DNA from 2 places in the Exiguobacterium sp. s80 genome. Region 1 is predicted to be linked to the other one. Evidence: riboswitches for the same ligand, from Rfam matches in the RefSeq annotation. Region 1 holds a riboswitch; the other holds the start of a gene.
What was found. A riboswitch is a leader RNA that binds a small molecule or an ion and turns the genes downstream of it on or off. The one in region 1 is predicted to bind cyclic di-GMP.
Positions count from the first base shown of each region.

Region 2: it holds a riboswitch for cyclic di-GMP, as region 1 does, so the genes downstream of both, KNP94_RS13165 (glycoside hydrolase family 191 protein) here and KNP94_RS13855 (hypothetical protein) in region 1, are expected to answer to the same signal.

Region 1 covers NZ_JACSMP010000009.1:106,423-112,910, forward strand. The annotation lists gene KNP94_RS13830 (ATP-dependent nuclease) at 1-269, opposite strand, end outside; gene groL (chaperonin GroEL) at 495-2,135, opposite strand; gene groES (co-chaperone GroES) at 2,155-2,439, opposite strand; gene KNP94_RS13845 (CPBP family intramembrane glutamic endopeptidase) at 2,660-3,352, shown strand; gene KNP94_RS13850 (DUF4305 domain-containing protein) at 3,374-3,607, shown strand; cyclic di-GMP riboswitch class I at 4,031-4,114, shown strand; gene KNP94_RS13855 (hypothetical protein) at 4,140-4,931, shown strand; gene KNP94_RS13860 (NAD(P)/FAD-dependent oxidoreductase) at 5,011-6,066, opposite strand; gene KNP94_RS13865 (ABC transporter ATP-binding protein) at 6,250-6,488, shown strand, end outside.
Region 2 covers NZ_JACSMP010000008.1:102,708-109,195, reverse strand. The annotation lists gene KNP94_RS13170 (nucleotide sugar dehydrogenase) at 1-457, shown strand, start outside; gene KNP94_RS13165 (glycoside hydrolase family 191 protein) at 665-1,456, opposite strand; cyclic di-GMP riboswitch class I at 1,563-1,647, opposite strand; gene KNP94_RS13160 (hypothetical protein) at 1,727-2,953, shown strand; gene KNP94_RS13155 (hypothetical protein) at 2,950-3,858, shown strand; gene KNP94_RS13150 (DUF2194 domain-containing protein) at 3,855-5,693, shown strand; gene pelF (GT4 family glycosyltransferase PelF) at 5,690-6,488, shown strand, end outside.

The sequences.
Region 1 (6,488 bases):
ATGAGATGCTGGGTATCATTACTAGATGTTCTATCTGTTAAACTCAGTTCTAAAGTTATTTCTACAGTTAAATCAGTATTTTTCTGAAAAAAGTCACTGTCTTTAAATCCATCTTTTCTTATTTGACGATCTAATAGAAATCTTAGTGCATACAATAAGTTAGTTTTACCAACATCGTTCATTCCAAAAATAACATTTTGATTAGTAAGCTCTACTTGTATTTCATTAAAGTTACGAAAATTTTTTACTGTTAATTTTTTTAGCTCCAATATTTACACGTCCTTTCTAAACTAGTAAATCTAATATAATTGAATTTTTGAACAATACAAAAACACTGTTTTATTATAACAAAAAATGAAATAATAGCCTTTTTTTATTTCATATAAACTTCATTGAACTATTTATTACAAAATTCATATATGTATATAAAAAAATAAACAAAAAAGGTTTTCCAAAAGTTTAAAGAACTTTTGAAAAACCTCTAATTCTTTTTATTACATCATGCCGCCCATTCCACCCATGCCGCCCATATCAGGCATTGCAGGAGCAGATCCGGCTGGTTCTGGTTTGTCGGCGATGACGGCTTCTGTCGTTAAGAACATTGCTGAAACAGACGCTGCGTTTTGAAGGGCAGAACGCGTTACTTTCGCCGGGTCGACGATTCCCGCTTCAATCATGTCGACGTACTCGTCTGTCGCGGCGTTGTAGCCCATGCCTTGCGCTTCATGTTTGAGACGTTCGACGATGACTGAACCTTCTTGACCGGCGTTTTCCGCGATTTGGCGGAGCGGTGCTTCGAGCGCACGGAGAACGATGTTGACGCCTGTTGCTTCGTCGCCTGTTGAGACAGCAAGAATTGATTCGACGGCTTTCGTCACGTGGATGAAGGCTGTTCCCCCACCGGCAACGATTCCTTCTTCGACGGCTGCACGTGTTGCGTTGAGTGCATCTTCAATTCGGAGCTTGCGTTCTTTCAATTCTGTTTCTGTTGCTGCCCCGACTTTGACGACAGCTACGCCGCCCGCGAGTTTCGCGAGACGCTCTTGCAGTTTTTCACGGTCGAAGTCGCTTGATGTTTCTTCGATTTGTGCACGGATGGCGCCGACACGTGCTTCGATTGAATCACTGTGTCCGTGTCCTTCGACGATTGTCGTGTTGTCTTTTGAGACGACGACTTTCGACGCACGACCGAGTTGCATGATTTGTGTTTCTTTTAAATCAAGACCGAGCTCTTCAGTGATCAGTTCTGCGCCTGTGACGATCGAGATGTCTTCGAGCATCGCTTTACGACGGTCACCGAAGCCTGGTGCTTTGACCGCAACCGCGTTGAATGTTCCACGGAGTTTGTTGACGACGAGTGTCGCTAGTGCTTCGCCTTCGACGTCTTCCGCGATGATTAAGAGCGGTTTGTTTTGTTGGACGACTTGCTCAAGGACCGGCAAGATTTCCTGGATGTTCGAGATTTTTTTATCTGTGACTAAGATGTATGGGTTCTCAAGGACAGCTTCCATCTTGTCTGAATCCGTGATCATGTATGGTGACGCATAACCACGATCGAACTGCATTCCTTCAACGACGTCGAGTTCTGTCGTGAAGCCGCGTGACTCTTCGATCGTGATGACACCGTCCTGACCGACACGTTCCATTGCTTCTGCGATCAATTGACCGACTTCTTCGTCAGCAGCAGAAATCGCCGCAACTTGTGCGATCGCTTCTTTGCCTTCGATCGGTTTTGCGATTTCGTGGAGCTCTTCGACGGCACGACGGACCGCTTTTTCGATTCCTTTACGGATGACCATCGGGTTCGCGCCCGCTGTGACGTTTTTGAGTCCTTCACGGATCATCGCTTGTGCGAGGACTGTCGCTGTTGTCGTACCATCCCCTGCGATTTCGTTCGTTTTCGACGCGACTTCCGCGACGAGCTTCGCACCCATGTTTTCAAAGTGGTCTTCAAGTTCAATTTCTTTTGCGATCGTCACACCATCGTTCGTGATGAGTGGTGAACCGAATTTACGTTCGAGAACGACGTTGCGTCCTTTTGGTCCGATCGTCACTTTGACTGCGTCTGCTAATGCGTCGACACCGCGGAGCATCGCGCGGCGTGCTTCTTCACTGAATAAGATATCTTTTGCCATGACTGAAATCCCCCTTTTATTATTGTGCTACTGCTAAAATATCGCTTTCGCGTAAGATTAAGTATTCATTGCCATCAACTTTGACTTCTGACCCGGCGTACTGCGCGTAGATGACATGGTCGCCGACGTTCACTTCAAGTGGTACACGTACACCCTGCTCTGTCACACGGCCTGTACCGACAGCGATGACTTTACCCTCTTGTGGCTTTTCTTTCGCTGACCCAGGAAGAACGATTCCTCCGAGTGTTGTTTCTTCTTTTTTAACGACTTCGATCACGATGCGATCACCAAGTGGTTTTAACATGCGAAACATCCTCCTTGAAAATGACTGTTTTTTAGCACTCACTTTAATGGAGTGCTAACATATTTTTATCTTAAACGGTTTTCAATCGAAATTCAACCCTGAACCCTTATCCGTTTTCCCGAAATCGCCATCTTTGAACCATCACCATTCGTGCGCCCGGCCGGTTTGTTTGTTACAATCGGGACAGTACCTTTAATACAAAGGAGTTGTGTCCCGACCGATGAAAAATTCCGTCAATCTGCCGTTCAACATGGCTGATAAGTGGCAAATCCGTCACATCATTCCGATTGTGATTTATTTGATCGTCCAGCTTGTTCCAGGTACGTTCAGATACTTCATCCCTGAAAATCAAATTCCGAGTGTCGTCGGCTGGTGGCTGGCGATTGGCTTTACCGTCGCTGTCATCGTCTCGTTCTTCTGTCTTCGTCCTGACTGGCAGAAGTGGAAAGCAGAGGGCAATCAGACGGATCCGATCGACACATTAAAGTGGATCGGGATCGGAATCGTGTTGCTGTACGCCTTACTGATTAGCGTCAACCTTCTTGATGCCTGGATGTCTGGTGGACTCGAAAACGTCGCGAAATCACAAAATACGGATGACATCATGAAAGCAATCCAAGTCATCCCGATTTTACAGCTGATGGTCGTCTTACTCGGACCGATTATGGAAGAATTTTTATTCCGCCACATTATGTTCGGGAACTTGTCGACAAAACTGAACTTCGTCTTCAGCTTCGTTCTCAGTGGTGTTATCTTCGGGTTCATCCACGGAGACAACAAGTTTTTGATTTATGTCGCAATGAGTTTTGTTTTCTCACTCGTCTTCGTCAAAACGCGCCGCATCATAGCACCGATTGCGATTCACGTTTTCAATAACGGAATTGTCGTACTCGCACTCTATGCAATGACTTAACTTACGAAAGGTAGTGTTTTCATGCGCCAAGGCTCAAACTTCATGGCATTATTTTATGCCCTGTTCGGTATTCTCTTCATGTACCTCGCGTACAGCAACTCGATCGAGGCAGGAACCGTCTTTAACTTTTGGACGATTCTGTTGACACTGTTCGCAGCGATCGACTTTTACCGTCTTTACTTGATTTTCCGCTTCCGGATGGCTGCGAAGAAGATGATTGAGAAGGAACAAAACAAAAAAAATGATAAAGAATAAGTAACCTGTCCGCCTCTTGACCGATTCAGTTCGTGAAAGGGCGGATTTTTTTGTCTCTTGCTCACTGTATCCTTATCGAAAATCAGGCGAACAGTTTTTTAGACGCGCTATCGTCAGCTTGTTCCCGTTTCGAAATAATCGAAGTGACCAAAAAAAGAGTTACTTCTCGTGACTCCTACGGGAAAAAGCGCAAGACCCCTTGCGCTGTCAGAGGCAAGTAAGACCCTGCTTCTTGTTCGCTAGAATCAAGAAGCAACGGCTTACGCCTCGCCCGAGGAAAGCACGAGAAGAAAAATCTTTTCGCATGCATCTCTTTCATGAATTAACCTTCGTACAAAACATATATTTTACTGACTCATTATCAAAAACCCTTATCTATCCATAGAAACAAATCACTTATACTGAAGATACGGTTCTTCACCGGAATCGAACGGGCAAACCCACAGAAATGTGGTGACGCAAAACTATAGGGGCTACCGCTTCAAGCTATGCTTGCCAGTTACCGAAGTTCACAAAAGGAGACTACGTTCACATGAAAAAAATCAATTATGTCGTTACTGCCGGTCTTGCTTGTGCCTTGATGCTGACGCCGCTCGGCTCAATCGACGCGAAGAGTAAAACATCGAAGCATGACCGCAACAAGAACGGAATCCATGACAGCTGGGAAAAGAAGTACAAGCTTAAAGGGAAAAAACTTGCGCAGCAAGATACGGACCATGACGGCTTAAGCAACTACACCGAATATAAGCTCAAACTCAATCCACGGAAGAAAGACAGCGACCGCGATAAGATCAGCGACGCACATGAAGATACGGACCGTGATGGCTTAACTAACGACATCGAACTCGAGCTTGGGACAAAACCATATAAACGGGATTCTGATGGTGATGGAATTCTCGATGGCAAAGAACGCAACAAGGCCGGTCACCGCTATGAAGATATGCTGAAAAAAATGAAGATTGCTCTCGCGACAGAGACGATGCAAAGTCAGATTAAATACCAGTTTAAAAAGAAGAAGAGTCAGCTGCGTGTCAAAACGAATGACGCAACGGTCGATGAAACCCGTGTCCGCCAATTGATTCAGTTCATCGAGTCACATCCGAAGATGACGGAAGAGGAATTACGGGCACAACTCGTCAGCTTATTCGCTCTCTCTGGTTCTTACGAGTTGGAGATTGAACTCGAGTACTTCGATCACGAAGAAACGAAATCAGAGCACCGTCACGTTGAAGAAGACGAGCAAGACGATGATCAAGGTCAGGACGAAGATGATGATTCAGATGATGACTCGGACGACGAGCATGAAGATGAAGATGAAGATTAATCCTTAAACAAAAAAAACACCTGCTCTAAAGACGACCGACGTCCATGTGACGAGGGGCGATCTTTAAGACAGGTGTTTTTTACTTTTCGTTGACCATTTCTTGAATCAATTCACGGTTCCGTTTTTTGAAAACTTCATTGTGGGATGAGACCATCGCGACTTTGGCAGCATCCGGTTCAATGAACTGCTTCGCCCGGTTGACGGCGTTTGCCGCGTCCTGGAATGTACCCGAAATCAAGTTCACCTTGCCGTCATGCGTCAAAATATCTCCTGCTGCATACAATCCCGGTACACTTGATTCGCTCGACGCGTTACCGGCGATGTAAAAGTCGTCGACTTGTTTGATGTCGAGTTCCGAGTTCGCGAGCAACTCTGCTTCCCGTTCGTAGCCATGGTTGATGATGACTTCATCGACGTCAACGATGTTTGTCACGTCCGTCGCACAATCAATCAATTCGACGGACGCAATCCGGTGGTGATCGTCGCTTGCGATCAACTTATGAATCGTCGTGTTGAGGAGACAGACGGCTGAGCTTCGGACGAGTTGGTCGACTTGTGCCTCGTGACCTGTGAAACAGTCTTTCCGGTATGTGACGTAAACTTTTTTCGCAATCGGTTCGAGCTCGTTCGCCCAGTCGATCGCTGAGTTCCCGCCACCTGAAATCAGGACCGTCTTATCTTTAAACCGCTCAATCGATTTGACGGTATAGTTCAAGTTCGACACTTCGTACCGTTCGGCCCCTTCAATCTTCAGTTTTTGGGGATTGAGGATTCCGCCGCCGACAGCGACGATGACTGTCTTCGAATAATGAATTTCTCCCGACTCCGCTTCGAGGACGAAGTTTCCGAATACGTCTTTTGCGATTGAAATGATTTTTTCATTCAGGTGCACGGACGGATTAAACGTTAAGCCTTGTTCGACGAGTTGCTCGATCAGCTTCGCTCCGGTAATGGGCGGCTGTCCCCCGACATCCCAAATCATCTTCTCCGGATAAACATGAATCTTGCCACCAAGCTCTGCCTGGTATTCAATGATTTTCGTCTTCATCCCGCGTAATCCGCTATAGAAAGTCGAGTATAACCCGGCCGGGCCTCCACCAATTACCGTTACATCAAACAATTCCTGCTGTTCCATCTCACTCACTCCTCGCTCTCGACTACGACTGATTATCATTCTCATTCCCAATGATAACGTGAACATCTCTTGAAGACAAGAAAAAATGTTGACAGCGTTTTTATGAGACTGGTATGGTTAGAAAGACGATAGTGATAATCATTATCAATGAAAACAGCTTTAAACGAGAAGGAGCCTCTGCGTATGGTACGTCTAGCAACAGAAGAAATCAGTATCGGATACGGAGATCGTACCATCGTCAAAGACTTGACGGTTCAGATTCCGGATCGGCAAATCACGACAATCATCGGTGCGAATGGTTGCGGTAAATCGACCTTATTGAAAGCGATGACCCGAATCATCCCCCATCAGTCTGGTCGTGCCCTGCTTGACGGTCTCGATATTGCGAAGGAAAGTACAAAGCTGCTTGCCCGGAAAATGGC
Region 2 (6,488 bases), on a different contig from region 1:
GATCGGCAATCACTACAACAACCCATCATTCGGATATGGCGGTTACTGCTTACCGAAAGATACGAAGCAGTTACTCGCGAACTATGATGAAGTACCGAACAACATCATCGGGGCGATCGTCGAAGCGAACCGGACACGGAAAGACTATATTGCCGATACAATCATCAAACAAAATCCGAAAGTCGTCGGTGTCTATCGTCTAACTATGAAAACGGATTCCGATAACTTCCGCGCCTCATCGATTCAAGGGATCATGAAACGCATCAAGGCGAAGGGGATTGAAGTAACGGTCTTCGAACCCGTCTTGACGGAAGATACATTCTACAATTCACGCGTCATCCGCGATCTTGAAGCGTTTAAACAAGAGTCGGATGTGATTCTTTCGAACCGGATGCATCCGGAATTGAGTGATGTTGAAGATAAAGTCTATACACGTGATTTGTATAGTCGCGACTAAATAGAACAAAAGTAAAGATTTATAAGCATGAAAAGAGGTCCAAGCGATAACTATCGCCTGGACCTCTTTTTGCGTTCGATGTTTCAATTCGTTGACCTGCCTCTGAAAAGTGACCGGTTTTGTTTTGTGCATCCTGTATAATTGTGTCATGCAGGAGCACTCAGAATTGGAATTGATTAATCGGTTATGAGATTATATTCAAGTGGATTAGAATTTATTGTAATTCAGCGTCTTGTTTGATTTTAAGTGAATGAACCCATTCTTTTTCGCGTACTGCGCACTTTTCGCACCTTGCTTAGAAGAAATCGTCAATGTCTTGATGTCTTCTTCTTCGTTCAACTCCTGAAGATCTGTCATCCGGTCTTTTGACCATTGGTCTTTTGCGACCGTCGAGTAGTTGAAGCTTTCCCACATGATGCCGTCGATGTACGGGTACGTATGGTATTTTAATGTCCCGAAGCCCCAGTTTTGAATCAATGAGAGGTCCGCATGTTTCGTCTTGACGCTCTTTAAGAAGTTCGTCATCGCGACTTGCTGCTGCTCAAGAATCTTTGGTTGGTCGGCATGTTCGTTGTCGATGTCGCCGACTGTATCCAGGAAGACACCGTCGAGTCCTTTATTGACGACTTGCTTTTCGACTTCTTGCATGAGGACCGCTTGGTAATGCTTCGAGTTGATGTCCATTAAGTACGAATCCCATTCCGCGTAGTGGACACGTTGTCCACCTCGTTTAAAGAAATCAGAATTGCTTAACTTTGCCATCAATTCCGTGTTCCAGTTGTCGGCTTCCATCGTGTTGATGTAGCCATAGACTTTCGTGCCGTACTTTTGAATTTCTGCGATTTGTTTCGCTGAGTAAAAGACCGGTTCGATGATCATGACATCGTACTTTTGCATCTTCTTGATTTTTGATTTCGTCGGTGCATCGTAGTAGACCTTATACGAGCTGACGGAATCGAGTGGATTCGTTGATTGAGCTTTGCCCGTGATTGGTGTCATTAGTAACACTCCTAAAAAAAGAATGCACAAAAAAGACGTCACGCGTTTGAGTGAGATAATACCCATGGTTAGTAGCCTCCTGATTTTTATCAGAGAGCGGCTGCGGCATTGCAGACTGGCGATCGGTATCCGAAGATCGACGACCCATGTCTTTGCGCCCTTACTTTTCAGTAAGTTTGCCCTTCTCGATATTTAGTTGTAATTGCCTGTTTGACTAAATCTTACCACTGCTAACAAAAATGTAAATAACTATTTTAAGGAGAGTGTGCCATGATTTACACACAGCATAGAAATACAGTCAAATGGATAGAAATGCTAGCTAGTATTTTACTTATCGGTTTCTTTGACTATATGTTTAGCCTTTCGGTCTCGAATTGGGCAATTGATCCGTTAATCTTTTATATTTTATTGTTCGCCCTCCGCTACGGGCTGCTCGGGGCGTTCGTCAGTTTCACGATGACGATGCTGTACCACCTGTTTTTCCTGTCGGTCGAAGGATCGGACATTCTCCTATTTTTATACGACCGGACGGAACTGAGCTGGATCATCTTCCACTTCCTCGTCGCAATGGTCTGCGGGATTTTCAGTACCTCGTTCCAGGAACGGTACTTGTCGTTACGGCTCCGCCACGAAGAAGTCGTCGAAGAAAACAACCACTTGCTCGAGACGGTCGAAAAGCTCCGGCTGTCGCAGTCGACGATGCAAAAGAAGGTCCTCGACTCGGATCATACATTAACGAAAATCTACCAAGTCGGACTCGAGCTCGACCAAACGGCGGCCGACATCGTCCGCGATCGCCTCGTCGATGTCTTGAAACGTTCGTTCAAGGCAGAGAATCTTGCCATCTATCACGTCGATGCGTCAAAACGGACGTTACGACTCCACGTCCGGTTCGGTGAGAAAGAGGTCTTGCCGCAAACACTATTCATCGATCCGTCGACCGGCATCTATCAACGGATGTTCAAGACGAATGCGATCTCAATCCGGACGATGGACGAGACGGACGTCCCGTTACTGATCGCACCAATCCGCTACGACGGGAAGATTCAAGAGGTCGTCGTCATCCAGGCGATCGACTTCAACCGCCTGACGAGTTATGAGATGAACATCATGCAGTTGATTCTCGACTGGACCGGGACACGAATCGAAAAAGCGTTGACGATGGAATGGAATGCGTCGCGTGGTGATTTGATTGAAGGGACACGGATTTATCAAATCGAGCCATTCAATAAAAAAGTCGCACTCCAACAACACCGAGCTGAACAGTACGATCAGCCGTACAGTACGGTCGTCCTGCCGGTCGAACAGGTCCGGCTGTCGTTGATTGAAATGGAATTAATCCTACGCCAGTCGATGCGGGAAATCGACATCATCGGCTATGACGAGACGAATCAAATGCTCCACTTCCTCTTACCGGGAACACCGCAAGAGAACGCTGAAGGATTCAAGCAACGGATTAAAGAGTTGTTCGCACGAAAAGGAGGGAATCTTGGATGATTTTCTTCGTCCTGTTATTTTTTCTGATTCATGCCGTCATCGTCTTCCTCGTCGCGAAACTGATCACGGCACGGATGGATCCGGCACAGCGCGGTCTCGTCAAATGGATCGCCCTGATCTGTTATTTCGTCCCGCTGCTCGGTGAACTGTTCGGTCTCGTCAGTTGGCTGATCGCAAGACGATACGCGTCAGACAAGACGTTGCTCGACTACGATGACTACATCGAGTTCGACGTCGTCAACCTGGAAGGACTGCAACAACAGGCGGCCGACAACATCGATTTGGTGCCGATGGGCGAAGCGATGGCGATGGACGCGAAGGAACGGAAACAATCGATCGTCCGCTTGACGACGACATCGATTGCCGATTCCGGGAAGTACCTTCAGTTCGGGCTCGACCATGCCGACTCGGAGACGGTCCACTACGCCGCGACGGTCCGCAATACGTTATATGACCGGTACGAAGCGACGATTAAAAGTCGGGAGGAACAACTTAATCCGGGTCATGTCACGACGTATTACCACTTGATTGACGCCTTCGAAGCCTTCATCGAAAGTGGACTGCTCGACGACAGCATGCAAAAACGGATCTTTGATCGGTTCGGATCGTATTTACAAGACATGCGGATCCAGTATACGACGGACGCGACGTGCTTGAAGGCGTGCGGCAAGCTCGCACTCGCAAAAGGCGATGTCGCGGACGGACTCGCCTACTATGAACGCTTGATCATGCATTACCCGGAGCAAGCGGACGGCTACCTGCTGGCAATCGAATATCACTTCACGAGAGGTGACTGGACGAAGCTGGCACCGCTCGTGACACAACTGAAAACACACGTCGCACCGGACGACATTCCGGACGACAAACGCTACATTTTGGACCGGCTGGAAGGAGTGGAACTATGAAAAAATCGATCACGACCTACGTCGTCGCCGTCTTCGCGATTCTGCTCGTCACGATCGGCGTCGTCCAGTTGTTACGTCTTGATTATGGACATCGCCTGATTCCGACCGAGGAGACGCAACAAAAGACGTTTCAGACGATGTCGGGCAAGGAGGGACAGATGGACGGAGAACCGTTACAAGTCTATATCCATCAGGATAAAGGCGAGCTCTCAAAAAGTGTCTTGACGAACTTTAAATATGCACTGAAGTACGCGAAAGTCCCGTATACGAATATCTCAATCAAAGAAATCGAGCAATTGGAGCCGTCCGAGCGGACCGTGCTTGTTTTAGCGGGGGAGCACTCGCGTGACTGGCCATACGAAACGATTCGTCAATTCGTCAAGGACGGTGGACGGCTTTATATCGCAGCACGCTTCATTAACGAAGACTGGGCGGAACTCGTCGGGGTGAAACAGTTCGGTGATTTCAAAGACGGCATCAACGGATTAATCTTCAAGGAAGAAATTTTCCCAGGTTTCGTCGATCTGCCGGACTCGTCAAACTTGTTCGCCCACAGTATCGCCGACGTCGAGCTGCTACCGCAAGCGAACGTCAAAATCACGGCGTCCGGTGAACCGATTCTTTGGACATCAGCGTACGGCAAGGGAACAGTCCTGTTCTGGAACACGACGTCGCTCGCTGAGAAAAACTCACGCGGTTTAATGCTCCAGACGTTATCGTTATTGTTCCCGTCATTCGTCAGTCAACAGGCGGCGATCAAAGTGACGCATCTCGATGACTTCCCGTCACCGGTCCCCGGGAATACGAACGCCGCAATCGAGAAGACTTATAACCGGACGATCAAGGAGTTCTTTAAAGAAATCTGGTGGCGTGACATGAAACGAATCGCCGACGAACAAGATGTTACCTATACCGGGTTCATCATCGGCAGCTATAAGAATACGACGGAAGAGACGACGGAAGACTTGTCGGAGAAAATCCGCACCCCGATGCTCAACTATGGGCGGGGTCTGCTGAAGATGGGCGGGGAAATCGGACTGCACGGCTTCAATCACCAGCCACTCGTCGTTGCCGGTGAGACGCTTGATCCGAACCTTGGTTACGTCCCGTGGAAGAATCAGGACGAGATGGAGAGTGCGTTAAAGAAAGTCATCGGGACGCACGACTATTACTTCCCGAACGAGTCGATTCAAAGTTATGTCCCACCGTCGAACATCATCAACGAGACGGGTTTGACAGCACTTAATGATGTCTTTAAAGACGAGTTGATCGTCGCCTCACTCTACTCGGGTGATCCCTCGATGGGTAGCTATATCCAGGAGTTCGGACCGGATCCCGTCCATCAAAATCTGTATAACTTCCCGCGTATTTCGAGCGGCTACAACGAAACGGCAAACGATACGTTCGTCATGGCGGACGCCGTCGCGAACTTCGGAATGTTTACCCACTTCATCCACCCGGATGACGTGCTAGACGAAGACCGGTCGAAAGGGAAGGGCTGGGCAGAGATGGAGAAGACGATGGAAGAGATGTTCCGCGACGTCAAGACGATGTATCCGTACCTCGAGAGCTTGACCCAGTACGAAGCGTATGAAAAATACGTCCAGTACCAACAGTCGGACATCAACGTCACCTATACGGACAAGACGATTGAAATCAACGGGACGAATATGTTGAAGCCATCGGTCATGCTCGTCCGTGTCGCTCCGGGTCAACATCTCAAGACAGGGACGTTCGATTTCGGGACGGTCCGCGCGCTTGCAGGTGAGACGTTGTATCAAGTCACGTTGACGAAAGCAACGGTCACGCTACTGATCGAGGAGGGGACAGAATGAAGATTGGTTTAGTCGTCGAAGGCAGCTATCCCTACGTCAGCGGCGGTGTCGCGAGCTGGGTCCACATGGTGATCCAACAGATGCCGATGCATCAGTTTGAAATCATCGCCATCACACCGACGCAACTGACGGAAGCAGATTATAAATACAACTTACCGGACAACGTGACGGGTGTGACGAACTTATCACTCGATCTCAAATACGACCGTCCGAAACCGAAGCACGTCCTGTCGGCAGAACAAGGGCGGTTGATTCAACAATGGATGACGTTCCAACACGTCGAAGCCCCGGTCTTCCCGATCTTCGAACAAGCGGTCGGTACGTCGGAGCACTTCTTCGCGAGCCGGCTCTTCTTTGAGCTCGTCAAGACGAGTTATGAGACGGAAAAACAATCCGGCTCATTCATCGATTACCTCTGGATGTGGCGGAGTATGTATACGCCGGTCCTTGAGTTACTGCAGGCGGAGTTACCGCAAGTCGACTTGATTCACTCGGCGTCGACCGGATATGCCGGACTCGTCGCGAGTGCGATCAAACAACGCCAAGGCGTGCCGTACATCTTGACGGAGCACGGCATCTACTCGCGGGAGCGGGAAGAGGAACTGTTACAGGCGACGTGGATTCCAGTCGAATACCGGGTGCACTGGATTCGCTTCTTCCACCATTTGTCGGCGGAAGCCTACCAGGAAGCCGATGACGTCATCACGCTGTTCGACCGCAACGGCGAACTGCAACAGGAACTCGGGGCACCAGCGGCGAAGCTGCGGATCATCCCGAACGGTATCGATGCCGTCC